Regions from separate parts of the Clostridium nitrophenolicum genome, predicted to be linked through region 2. Evidence: riboswitches for the same ligand, from Rfam matches in the RefSeq annotation. Region 2 holds a riboswitch; each other region holds the start of a gene.
The links. Region 2 has a riboswitch for lysine ahead of kal (3-aminobutyryl-CoA ammonia lyase). Riboswitches for the same ligand answer to the same signal wherever they lie in the genome.

Region 1: linked by a shared signal. The riboswitch ahead of ACZ5N4_RS24915 (aspartate kinase) and the one ahead of kal (3-aminobutyryl-CoA ammonia lyase) in region 2 are both predicted to bind lysine.
Region 3: linked by a shared signal. The riboswitch ahead of ACZ5N4_RS23490 (aspartate-semialdehyde dehydrogenase) and the one ahead of kal (3-aminobutyryl-CoA ammonia lyase) in region 2 are both predicted to bind lysine.
Region 4: linked by a shared signal. The riboswitch ahead of ACZ5N4_RS05150 (amino acid permease) and the one ahead of kal (3-aminobutyryl-CoA ammonia lyase) in region 2 are both predicted to bind lysine.

Annotation. Positions count from the first base shown of each region.
Region 1 is NZ_AP042469.1:5,259,003-5,262,205, reverse strand. It holds gene ACZ5N4_RS24920 (M18 family aminopeptidase) at 1-1,131, shown strand, start outside; lysine riboswitch at 1,313-1,534, shown strand; gene ACZ5N4_RS24915 (aspartate kinase) at 1,700-2,902, shown strand; gene lysA (diaminopimelate decarboxylase) at 3,085-3,203, shown strand, end outside.
Region 2 is NZ_AP042469.1:3,511,934-3,515,136, forward strand. It holds gene atoD (acetate CoA-transferase subunit alpha) at 1-274, opposite strand, end outside; gene kce (3-keto-5-aminohexanoate cleavage enzyme) at 310-1,131, opposite strand; gene kal (3-aminobutyryl-CoA ammonia lyase) at 1,211-1,594, opposite strand; lysine riboswitch at 1,724-1,904, opposite strand; gene ACZ5N4_RS16775 (2,3-butanediol dehydrogenase) at 2,327-3,203, opposite strand, start outside.
Region 3 is NZ_AP042469.1:4,961,005-4,964,207, reverse strand. It holds gene dapA (4-hydroxy-tetrahydrodipicolinate synthase) at 1-592, opposite strand, end outside; gene ACZ5N4_RS23490 (aspartate-semialdehyde dehydrogenase) at 656-1,651, opposite strand; lysine riboswitch at 1,918-2,140, opposite strand; gene ACZ5N4_RS23485 (peptide ABC transporter substrate-binding protein) at 2,335-3,203, shown strand, end outside.
Region 4 is NZ_AP042469.1:1,116,952-1,120,154, forward strand. It holds gene ACZ5N4_RS05145 (TetR/AcrR family transcriptional regulator) at 434-970, shown strand; lysine riboswitch at 1,134-1,310, shown strand; gene ACZ5N4_RS05150 (amino acid permease) at 1,453-2,898, shown strand; gene ACZ5N4_RS05155 (MFS transporter) at 3,177-3,203, shown strand, end outside.

The DNA.
Region 1 (3,203 bases), 1.7 Mb from region 2:
GATTCAGCTTTAATTGCATTTGTTGTAGGAAAAGGTAAAGTAGAAAAAGAAGGATTTAGAATAGTAGGTGCTCATACAGATTCACCAGGTTTTAGAGTAAAACCTAATCCTGATATGGAAGTAGAAGGAGCATATGTAAAACTAAATACAGAAGTTTATGGCGGTCCTATAATAAATACTTGGCTTGATAGACCTCTATCTATAGCTGGTAGGGTAACTATAAAAAGCGAAAACCCTTTTTCACCGCAAATTAAACTGTTAAATATAAAAAGACCAATTTTAATAATACCTAATCTTGCTATACATATGAATAGAAATGTGAACTCTGGAGTAGAATTAAATAGACAAAAAGATATACTACCACTGATTTCATTAGTGAATGAGAATCTTGAAAAAGGAAGATATCTTATAAAAACTATTGCTAATGAATTGAGTGTTAAAGAAGAGGACATACTGGACTTTGACTTATTTCTTTATGAATACGAAAAAGGCAGTGTTATAGGGCTAAATAATGAGTTTATATCCTGTGGAAGGCTAGATGATTTAATAATGGTACACTCAGGGATAAATGCTTTAACCAAAGTAGATGCGGGAAATGCTACTAATGTTATGGTTTGTTTTGATAATGAAGAAGTTGGAAGCACTACCAAGCAGGGAGCAGATTCTCCAATGTTGGCTACTTTGCTGGAGAGAATTATGATTTCAATGGGAAAAGGAAGAGAAGATTATTTTAGGGCTCTTTCAAATTCTTTCATGATATCATGTGATTTAGGCCATGCGCTTCATCCGAACTATGGTGAGAAGAGCGATCCTGTAAATAGACCAATAATTAATAAGGGGCCAATAATAAAAGTGAGTGCAAATCAAAGTTATACTTCAGATAGTGTATCTAGTGCTGTTTATAAAAGTATATGTGATATAGCAGGAGTGCCAGTTCAGTTCTTTGTGAATCGTTCGGATGAAAAAGGAGGATCTACCATTGGGCCTATATCTGCAAGTCACGTAAATATACCTTCAGTAGATATGGGGTTAGCTGTTCTTTCAATGCACTCAATAAGAGAATTAGGTGGAGTAAAAGACTATATATATGCGGAAGAGTCTTTTAAGGAATTCTATAGATATAATAAATAATTTGTTTATTATAAATAATCTATTCTTTTTATAAATATGCAACAAAATTATTATTAATAAAAATTTTAATTCTAAAGATGAAGACATTGTAAAGAAAAAATAAATTATCTTAACATATAAAATAATCTTGAAATGTATAAATACTTATGTTAAACTAATTATAATTTAATAATGAAACTTACCTTAGGGTAGAGGTGCTGTAATTAATAGTAGTTGCTTTTAGTCGGCAGACAGTGAGAAGTGAAGAAAGGAATTATGGCCGAAGAAAATAGTTTGGCGAAACTATTTTCTGGCTTTGCATATAATATATGTGGAGCTGTCATCTAAGATTCTGTAAATGACTTACCGAATTTTAACTATACATATATAGTTCCAGCTATGGAGATGGAGAGCTACAAAGGGTACACAGAGTTGCGATGATATTTTTTGTGCAGCAAAGGTGTTCCTTTGCTGCTTTTATTTTTATAAATTATGGTATGTTTCACATAAGCAGAGAACCCAAATCTTATATTCCTCAGAGTTTACGAAGAGGAGTTTCACATAAGAATAATTTTAAGGGAGTGATGATATGGCAATTGTTGTACAAAAATATGGTGGAAGTTCTGTAGGAACTATAGAAAAAATAAAAAAGGTTGCCCAAACAGTAGTAAGAAGAAAACAAGCAGGAGATGATGTAATAGTTGTAGTGTCTGCTATGGGAGATACTACAGATGATTTAATAGGTCTTGCAAATGAGGTTACAAGTAATCCCGATAAAAGAGAATTAGATGCTCTTTTATCAACTGGAGAAATGATGTCTAGTGCGCTGCTCGCTATGGCAATTAAGGCTTCAGGCTATGATGCTATTAGTTATACAGCGTATCAAATAGGGATAAAAACCACTGGACAGCATGGTAAATCATTAATAGATGACATAGCCGAGGAAAATATAAAGAAGAGTTTGTCAGAAGGAAAAATTGTAATAGTAGCAGGGTTCCAAGGCATAAATGAAGAAGGACATATAACCACTCTTGGAAGAGGTGGTTCAGACACTACTGCTGTTGCGATAGCAGTGAAATTAGATGGGATATGTGAAATCTATACCGATGTAGACGGTATATATAGTGTAGATCCTAGAAAATATAAGGATGCTAAAAAGTTAGATGAAATAGATTATGAAGAAATGCTTGAACTTTCAAGTCTTGGAGCTCAAGTTATGCACTCTAGATCTATAGAACTTGGACAAAAATATAATATTCCAATATACGTTGGATTAAGTAATAGTGATATTAAAGGAACAGTAATTAAGGGGGTAAATAATATGAATATGGAGAGTAAACCAGTAACAGGATTAGCAACAAGTGATGATGATGTAGCTATAACAATAAGAGACATAGAAAGTGATATAAATACTGTATCAAGCTTATTTGAAAGTGTAGCAAGCAAGAGAATCAATATTGATATGATAAGCCAAACAGCACCTGTAAATAATAGAGTTAACTTATCATTTACTATACCAAAAGTTGATTTAAATGAGTGCTTGGAAATAATTAAGCCATTCTATTTAGAGGAGAATCAAATTGCTATAGATGAGGATATAACAAAGTTTTCTGTGGTGGGTATAGGAATGAAAACTACATCAGGAGTTGCATCTAAAATGTTTAAACTTCTTAGTAAAAATGATATTGGAGTAAAGATGATTACAACTTCAGAAATAAGAATTACCTGTGCAATTAAACAGAAAGATAAGGTAAAAGCAATTAACGTTATTGCAAGTGAATTTAATCTATAACCAAAATCACGAGGAGGTTAAAGCCCTAAATGGACTTTAACGGGTAATTTTGCTAGGTAAAAGTTCTAAATGAACTTTTACGGGTAACTTGTGAGCGGAAGCGAAAATCTTAAGTTACCCAGTACCCGAAGGGAAACAAGCAAAATTACCCAGTGTTCCGACTAAAAGGAGGAAAATTGATTATGAAATTAGCTGGTACTATGGATATAAAAAACAATACCCTTTATATTGGTGGAGTTAGTACAATAGACTTGGCAAAAAAATTCGGTACTCCTCTATATGTAGTTGATGAAGAGTTGAT
Region 2 (3,203 bases):
TTTCCCCTGAATTCATAAGTCTACCTGTTTCAGAGTTTGTTCCTATATGAGATGCTATAACCTTCTTAACCTGCATGTTCGCAATAAGCCTTCCTATTCCTCTATCTACATAACTGGTATCATTTGCAATTATAGTCAAGTCCTTTATATTGAGCTGTATTAGAAGATCTATAATTTTATGCGGAGTTCCACAGCCTAAAAAACCACCAATCATAATAGACATACCATCCTTAAAGAGAGGCTTTAAATCCTCCGGCTTAACAATCTTATTCATTTTGTCCCCCCTTAATCTTAAATTATTTGCTCAAACTATTTACTAATACCTAAAATTTCTCTTGCTTCCTTTGCATTGGCAATATCTCTTCCAAGCTCCTTTGCCAGCCTTACTACCTTTTCAACTAATTCACCATTCGACTTAGCAAGTGTACCTTTTGATAAGTAAACATTATCTTCAAAGCCAACTCTAACGTGCCCTCCTGAAATGATGGACATAACAGCAACTGGAAACTCATTTCTGCCTATTCCGGACACAGTAAAGGTGCTTCCTTGCGGTATACTTCCCCTTAGAAATTCAAAGTCTCTTATAGCAGCATCTATTCCTCCATTTACACCCATTACAAAGTTAAAATGCATTGGAGTTTTTATATATCCCTTTTTCTGGAGTCTTATTGCCATATCTATCATGCCTTTGTCAAATACCTCAAGCTCTGGCTTTATACCTAAATCAAGCATTTTTTCGCCAAACTCTTTTATTGTATTTTCAGTGTTGACAAACACTTCATCTCCACCAAAGTTACAAGTTCCGCAATCTAGAGTAGCCATTTCTGGTTTAAGATATATGGGCTGAAGTCTTTCCTCATTAGTCATTCCTACCGCTCCTCCAGTAGATGGTTGGATAATTACATCTGGGCACCTTCTCTTAATTTCTTCCATGCATAATCTAAATCTTTCCTTATCCTGAGTAGAGGTTCCATCATCATTTCTTACATGTAGGTGTATAATACTTGCACCTGCTTTATAAGCCGCTTCTGCCTCTCTTCCAATCTCCTCTACTGTATAAGGAACGCTAGGATTATGCTTTTTTGTGACTTCAGCACCACAAATTGCTGCTGTAATAATCAGCTTCTCCATGAAATAATCTCTCCATTTCCTCTTAATATTCGACTCAAAAATTACTTTATAAAAAATATTCGGACTTTTATTATGGTACTTATTTTTTTCTTTGTTTGCTATTTGGTACGACACAAGTTCCACTAGCTTTGCATACTACAATAGGTTCTTCTAATACGTCGCAAGCTGAATCATTTATATCTGATCTTGGAATAATCACTTTTCTTGCTTCAAATACCATTTTCCTTGAAGAGTTTCCACAGCTTACAATTTCTCCTACTGCTTCAATGTAATCCCCAGCATATACAGGCGCTAAAAACTCTACATTGTCATAAGCTCTGAACAATCCCTCATCTCCATCATTTCTGATTAAGAGTTCTGTAGCTACATCTCCGAAAAGATTCAACATTTTTGCTCCATCTACTAAGTTTCCGCCATAGTGAGCATCATGCATACTCATTCTCATTCTAATCATTACTTTCATTGTTATTCCTCCCTTAAACTGTGATATTTGTTGGGACATAAATAAACTTAAAAAAAGCATTGAAAAATTTCAATGCTTTAGAGTTATAAGTTATTTACGCCACTCATGCAATGAAAATTTTCTTCTCATCACATAAATAGCGCTCCATGATTATTCACGGCAGTGATAGAACTACTATGCTCTATCCCCAAGGATATATCTAATATCAAATACACCCTTTCGGCAAATAAACCCTTTGCTTTTAATATCGGAGGATGTATTCTCCTTAACACTTAAAAGCTACCTTTTTACTTGCACCTCTATTTATGTACTAACCTATTTTTTTGTCAAATTGATTTATTTTGCTTATTGTACTTTTATTTATTCCTATGTTTATTTTTAAGTATTACTCATGTGCCAAATGTGTTAATTTTTTATTTAGCTATACTTAATATTTATAATAGTTTATTGTAAAATATAACCAATCTAAAAAATAAATTTTTTTATTTTTTAGATTAGTTTTAATACTAATTAAAAAATAACGAACCTTAGCGGCACTCTCTTCATTCAAATATATTTAAGGTTCTATTTTTGTAATCACATCATTTATATTTTACTGCTTTTGTTTAAAAAGCTAGTATTTACAATAAAAAAACACCAGGTAAGTTACCTAGTGTTTTTATATCTATTTTCTTATTTTGCTTATTTCATTTTTACAAGCCCTAGCAAATGGTGTTGCATCTACATTGATAGTTATAGAAGTGATTTATCTGGAGTTACAAGTATTTTAACATGTTTTTTCTTTTCTGGGCCAGTTAAAGAACCAAATCCTTCCTCAACTATATCATCAAGAGCTATTTTCTTTGTTATATATCCTTCTGCTTTTATTCTTCCATCACTCATTTGCGCAATTGTTGCAGGAAACTCATGTCTATATGCTAATGTCCCAACAATTTTCTTTTCTGAGAATACTAAAATATTAGGATTAAAGCTTGTCTCATTTTCCCAAATACTTGTTACTACCATAGTTCCTTCAAATTTTAAACTATTAAGTCCTATATCAAATCCTATCTTAGCACCAGTAGTTTCAAATGCAGCATCTACACCTACTCCATCTGTAAGTTTTTTAACTTCTTCCACTATATCAACTTCATTTGGATCTAATACTACGTCTGCGCCAGCTCTCTTTGCATATTCCTGTCTTATTGATTTTCTTTGTAAAACTATTACAAGCTTTGCACCAGCTGCCTTTAAGCATTCTATAGTCGCAAGTCCAATCGGACCTGATCCTAATACTATTGCAGTATCTCCAGTTTTAAAGTTTGCTATTCTTATTGAGTGAAGTGCAACAGCCATTGGTTCTATTAATGCGGCTTGTTCGTAAGACATATTATCTGGAATTTTGTGTATAAACTCTTCTGGAAACACAGTATATTCAGCAAGTCCGCCGCCACTTCCGCAAAGTCCATGAAAACCTAAAGAAGAGCAAAGATTATACTTTCCCTCTTTACAAGCAGGGCATTTTCCACAGGCTACAATTGGCTCTACTACTACTCTATCACCAGTATTAAACTTTGTTACACCTTCACCTACTTCTACTACTTCACCAGAAAATTCATGACCTAAAACC
Region 3 (3,203 bases), 1.4 Mb from region 2:
AAGACAGTATAGGAATTATTTGATCATCGTTTCCAGAATATATATCAAGTCTGTCGCCGCATAAAGCTTTTATTTCAGCTATCTGGCTTATATTTCCACTTGCTTCTTTAACAGCAATTATATTATCAAATTGGCATAGTTCTTTTAGTGTTTTTGGAGTAATATTCATGCCTGTTCTTCCAGGAACATTATAAACAATTATAGGAGTCTTAACACTTGTAGCTATAGCTTTAAAATGTTCTACAAGACCTTTTTGTGTAGTTTTATTATAATAAGGAGTTATTACTAAAAGTCCGTCTACACCTATACTTTCAGCCCATTTGCTCATGTTTATTGATGCAGCAGTATTGTTTGTTCCTGTTCCAGCTATTACAGGAATTCTTTTATTTACTATGTCTACTGTGAATTTTATTGTTTCTTTTCTTTCTTGTTCGCTCATTGTAGATGCTTCGCCAGTGGTACCGCAAACTATTATAGCATCTGTGCTTGACTTAATGTGCCATTCAAGTAGTTCTTCTAATTTTTTAAAATCTACTCCTGTTTCATTAAATGGAGTTACTATAGCAACACCGGAACCTTTAAATAAACTCATACAAACACCTCATCTTAAATATTTTTATATACATAAGTAATTTATGTTTTAGATTTATATAAATTACTTATTTTCACTAATTATATATTCGGCTATTTGAATAGCGTTAGAAGCTGCTCCTTTTCTTATGTTATCCGCTACAACCCATAAATTTAAGCCATTATCAGTACTAAAGTCTCTTCTAATTCTTCCAACAAAAACTTCATCACGACCTGCAGCATCTATAGGCATTGGGTATTCAAGATTTTGAACATCGTCTTTTAAGATTACTCCTTTTGAATTCTTATATAATTCAAATACATCATTTAGTTCAAATTGATTTTTTAATTCTACATTGATGCTTTCGCTGTGCCCATAAACTACAGGCACTCTAACTGTAGTAGCTGTGATTTTTAAGTTATCATCATGTAATATTTTTTTTGTTTCGCTAATCATTTTCATTTCTTCTTTTGTGTATCCGTTATCCATGAATACATCTATGTGAGGAATAACATTACCAGCTATAGCATAAGGAAATTTTTTTGGTGCAGTACCTTTATAACCTTCGAACAAGTCATTATAACCACCCATTCCAGCACCAGATACAGCTTGGTAAGTTGAATATATTACTCTATCTATTCCATATTTATCATGTAAAGGCTTTAGTGCAACTACTGCTTGAATTGTAGAGCAATTAGGATTTGCAATTATCCCTTTGTTCCATTTGATATCCTCAGGGTTTACTTCAGGTACAACTAGAGGAACTTCAGGATCCATTCTCCAAGCACTGCTATTATCTATAACAGTAATATTGTATTTAGCGAATATAGGAGCAAACGCTTTACTTACATCTCCACCAGCGGAAAATAGTGCGAAATCTATCTTCTTATCTTTAATGTTATCTTCTTTTAGTTCCTCAACAACAACATCTATACCCTTAAATTTTATCATTTTTCCAGCAGATTTTGCAGATGCATAAAGATAAATTTTATCCACTGGGAAATTTCTTTCTTCTAATACTTCTAAAAACTTTCTTCCAACCATGCCTGTACAGCCAACTACTGCTACATTGTATTTCATTTTAAATACCCCCTAAAATTTTATTTATAGTTTATTGTAAAACCTCAAGCAATTAGGACTTAAGATTTTGTATACCTGCTTAAAGAATTCTACTCAGCTAATTATATTATATGTTGAATTTTTGCATAAATTATTGCTAAAATTGCTTAATATATTGCAAAAAGTGCTTTAAATTAATTATATTATATAATTGTATATAATTTCTAGAAAAATAAAAGCAGCAAAGGAACACCTCTGCTGCACAAAAAATACAATGCAACTCTGTGTACCTTTGTAGCTCTCCACCTTCATAAATGAAACCATACAAAAATCGTATAGCTAAGTTATTGTATAAAACAAAAACTTAAGTGACAACCTTACACATATTATGTGCAAAGCCAGAAAATAATTCCGCCAAATTATTTTCTTCGGCCATAATTCCTTTCTCTATTTCTTAGCGTCTGCCGACTAAAAATAAATACTATTAATTACAGCACCTCTACCCTAAGGTAAGTATCGTTATTAAATTACAATTAGTTTAACATACGTAATTATACATTTCAAGTTTTTTTTATGCATACATATAACTATTTTTAGAAGTTTTGTAGAGACCACTTGAATAAAAATTTAACAAACTACCAATAATGTATAATAGGTAAAAAAAACCATAAAGATCTAATTCGAAAACATAAGGAGGTAATTTATTGAAGATCAAAAAGATTGGATTCATAATAATAGTTCTTACTATTTTTTCTTTATGGGGATGTGGAAAAAACACAATTAAAACCAATTCGGAATTAAATAAAAATGATAGCGAACAATACATAAGTATTATATTAAAAGATGAACCAAAAATTTTAGACCCATCTAAATCAACTGATAGGTACTCATCTCAAATTCTCTTCGAGGTTAACGAATCCCTAACAAGAGTAGAGGAAGATAAGGATGGCAAAAATATAGTCAAGCCTGCTGGTGCTGAAAGATGGGAAGTGTCTCCAGATCAATTGAAATGGACATTCTACTTAAGAGATAATCAATGGTCTGATGGTAAGAAGGTAACAGCTAAGGATTATGAGTATGGGATTAAGAGAACGCTAGATCCAGCCATTAAATCACAAAATGCATTTTTATTATATCCAATAAGGGGAGCTAAGGAATATAATGTTTTGGAAACAAATAAGTCTAGTAATATATCCTCGAACAAATTAGGAGTAAGGGCACTAGATGATAAAACATTAGAAATTACACTAGAAAGACCTTGTGCATATTTTTTAAAGTTAACAAGTTACGAAATAATGCAGCCTCAAAGAAAGGATATTGTAGAAAAGTATGGAGATAAATATGGAACTGAGGTGAATACACTAGTTTTTAATGGTCCATTTTTAATAAAACAGTGGACTCATAACAAAGAACTAGAGTTGATAAAAAATAACTCATACTGGGATGCTAAATCTGTTAAGCTTGAAAAAATAATAATGAAAATAGAAAAAAATGACACAGATATAATGAATGAATTTCTAAATAATTCGCTAGATCTGGTAGGTGGTATATCACCAGAATGGAATAACAAGCT
Region 4 (3,203 bases), 2.4 Mb from region 2:
TCACTAAGACTGACACAAAGTTTTTAAATCTATCTTCAGCTTTGGAAACATATCCCTCTGCATAAGTTAACTTTCTGGTTATTCCGCCTATATAAGGTTATAATTCTAAAAGTTATCGCATCCATCTTATATTTATAATTGTAGCAGAAGGGAAACCATATAAAAAATATTCAATACATATTATAGGTATATGAAAAAAATATACATATTCTTTTACATAAGTGAATACCTAGATTAGGTATATATCCAACATCGATAATTAGCTTAATCAAGGTACCCCTATGAATATCGCTAATAAGTTAAGTACCCAAGGTGGATATCTATAGGGAAACTAACTTTGAATCATACATATTTAACAGATTTGGCCAGCGTTATTGACAGAAAAGTATGAATATGGTATATTATGAACAAAGTTCATTAATAGGAGGATAAAATGCCAAAGTTAATTGAAAATGCTAAGGAAAAAATAATAATTCAAGGAAGAAAAACTCTTTTAGAAGAGGGATATAAAGGTCTGAATATAAGAGAAATTGCCAAACAGTGCGATATAGGAACAGGAACCTTTTATAATTATTTTAGAAATAAAATAGAGCTTGTAATAGAAATTTTTCAAGATGATTGGAATAAGACCTTGAATATTATAGAAAGTTTAAAGTTAACTGATGAACCTTTTAAAGAAAAAATAAGAAAAATATATGAATCCTTACAGGGATTTGTAGATGATTATATTTCAATTTTTTATGAAATTGCAAATGAGGAAAAGCAAGGGTATCACTGTAGAGAAAAAGATAGTTTTACAAAGTTATATACAGAAATAGGAGAATTAATTGAACTTGAGAGGAAAAAAGGAAATATAACATCTAAACTTGATTCTGAAAAACTCTCTTATTTTATTATTTCTAATCTTACATATTTAAGCAAAAATAAATATATGTCATTTGATGAACTTTATGATCATTTAAAAATATAATTTTTTTAAACTTACATGAATAAAGTTCACCTAATCTATTGGCTATCTTAGGTTTAATACTATTATAATTATAAGAAATGGCGAAAGAGCTTCTCACATTAAAATATTAAAAAACTGTTTACTAATTATAAATATTACTGTATAATAATTAACATAAGTGAATAACTGAGGTAGAGGCGCGGGATTTAAGAGTAAAACTGCAGAGGTAAGCACAATGAAGCAGTTTAAAAGGAAATTTCGCCGAAGCGTACAGTAAATGCTTTAGTACTGTATAGCTGGGGTTGCATAGAATATATGCAAGACTGTCACAAAGAGGATTTTGTGGTGAGCTATCATTCGTTGTATATTAATATGTATGTTTTAGTAATTAATGTAAATTCATATTAAATGCCTTGAGTGTATGCTCAAGGCATTTTTTACGTTTCTGATCTTAGTTATTTCACTTATCGGAATAAATAAAAGCCGGTAAGGAGGAAAAATTTATGCAAAATGCAGTAGAAAAAAATGTTCAGACTTCTAATGAACTTAAAAGAAGTTTAACAGCAAGACATCTTAATATGATTGCAATGGGAGGTGCCATTGGAACAGGAATATTCCTGGCTCTTGGAGCTACAATTAAACAAGCTGGACCAGGAGGCGCACTAGTTGCATATGGTTGTATAGGTATTATGGTTTATTTCTTAATGACTAGTTTAGGGGAAATGGCAACATTCATGCCGGATTCAGGTTCCTTTGGAATATATGCATCAAAATTTGTTGATCCTGCTTTTGGATTTGCAATGGGATGGAACTATTGGTATAACTGGGCTATTACAGTTGCAGCTGAAATGGTTGCAGGTGCCCTTCTTATGAAATACTGGTTTCCTGGCGTGCCAGCTCTTGTATGGAGTGTTTTATTCCTTACAGTAATAGTTGCACTTAATCTTTTATCAGCAAGAGCTTATGGTGAATCAGAATATTGGTTTGCAAGTATTAAAGTTATTACCGTTATTATATTTTTATTAATAGGTGTTGCAACAATAGTTGGAATAATAGGTGGACATGCTGTAGGATTAAAAAACTTTAGTGTTGGTGAAGCACCATTTGTTGGTGGAGCTAAATCAATTTTCATGGTATTCTTAATTGCTGGTTTCTCATTCCAAGGTACAGAGCTTGTTGGTATAGCTGCGGGAGAAAGTGAAGATCCAGAAAAAAATATACCTAAAGCAATAAATACGATCTTCTGGAGAATTTTAATATTCTATTTAGGAACAATATTTGTTGTTGGCGCATTAATTCCTTATATGGATGCTGGAGTTGATACAAGTCCATTTACATTAGTATTCCAAAAGGCTGGTATAGCAGCAGCGGCATCATTAATGAATGCAGTTATCTTAACTTCAGTACTATCAGCAGGAAACTCAGGAATGTATGCTTCAAGCAGAATGCTATATGCAATGGCTAAGGATGGTAAAGCACCAGCGTGGCTTGGAAAAGTTAACTCAAGAGGAGTTCCTGTTAACTCGCTAATATTAACTACAGTAGTAGCATCCCTTTGTTTCTTAACAGGACTTTATGCAGAGACTACAGTTTATGTATGGCTTGTAGCAGCATCAGGACTTGCAGGCTTTGTTGCATGGTTGGGTATAGCACTATGTCATTATCGTTTCCGTAAGGCTTATGTTGCTCAAGGACGTGACTTGAAAAAATTGAAATATGTTGCAAAGTTATTTCCATTAGGACCAGTAATAGCAATGGTATTATGTATAGTTGTTACTTTAGGACAAGGTCTTAGCTACTTTGAAGCTGATAAAATAGACTGGAATGGAGTTATTTCATCATATATCGGATTACCATTGTTTATAGGATTATGGTGGGGTTATAAAAGAAAACATAAAACAAAAGTTGTTGATTTAATGGAAATTGATTTTGACACTGTTAAAAAATAATATAAAAAGGGTCGCATTAATTGCGGCTCTTTTTATATACACATTGAGAAGTATGTAACTTTATACAATATTTATGCCCAATTGATTTAAGTTTTAATTTATAGTATTAATCATTTTAAATATAATGTAACTATGGTAAAATATTGTTATAATTGTTATTTTAAATAATATTGGAGGAACTATAATGAGAAGGATTTGATGCATCTGCACAACCATATATTAAAAAAATCATTTTCTAAAGGTTTTTTTGTTGTGCAAAATTTTGGAGGTGTATCAAATTGAATAAAAAGATAAATGTTTATTTA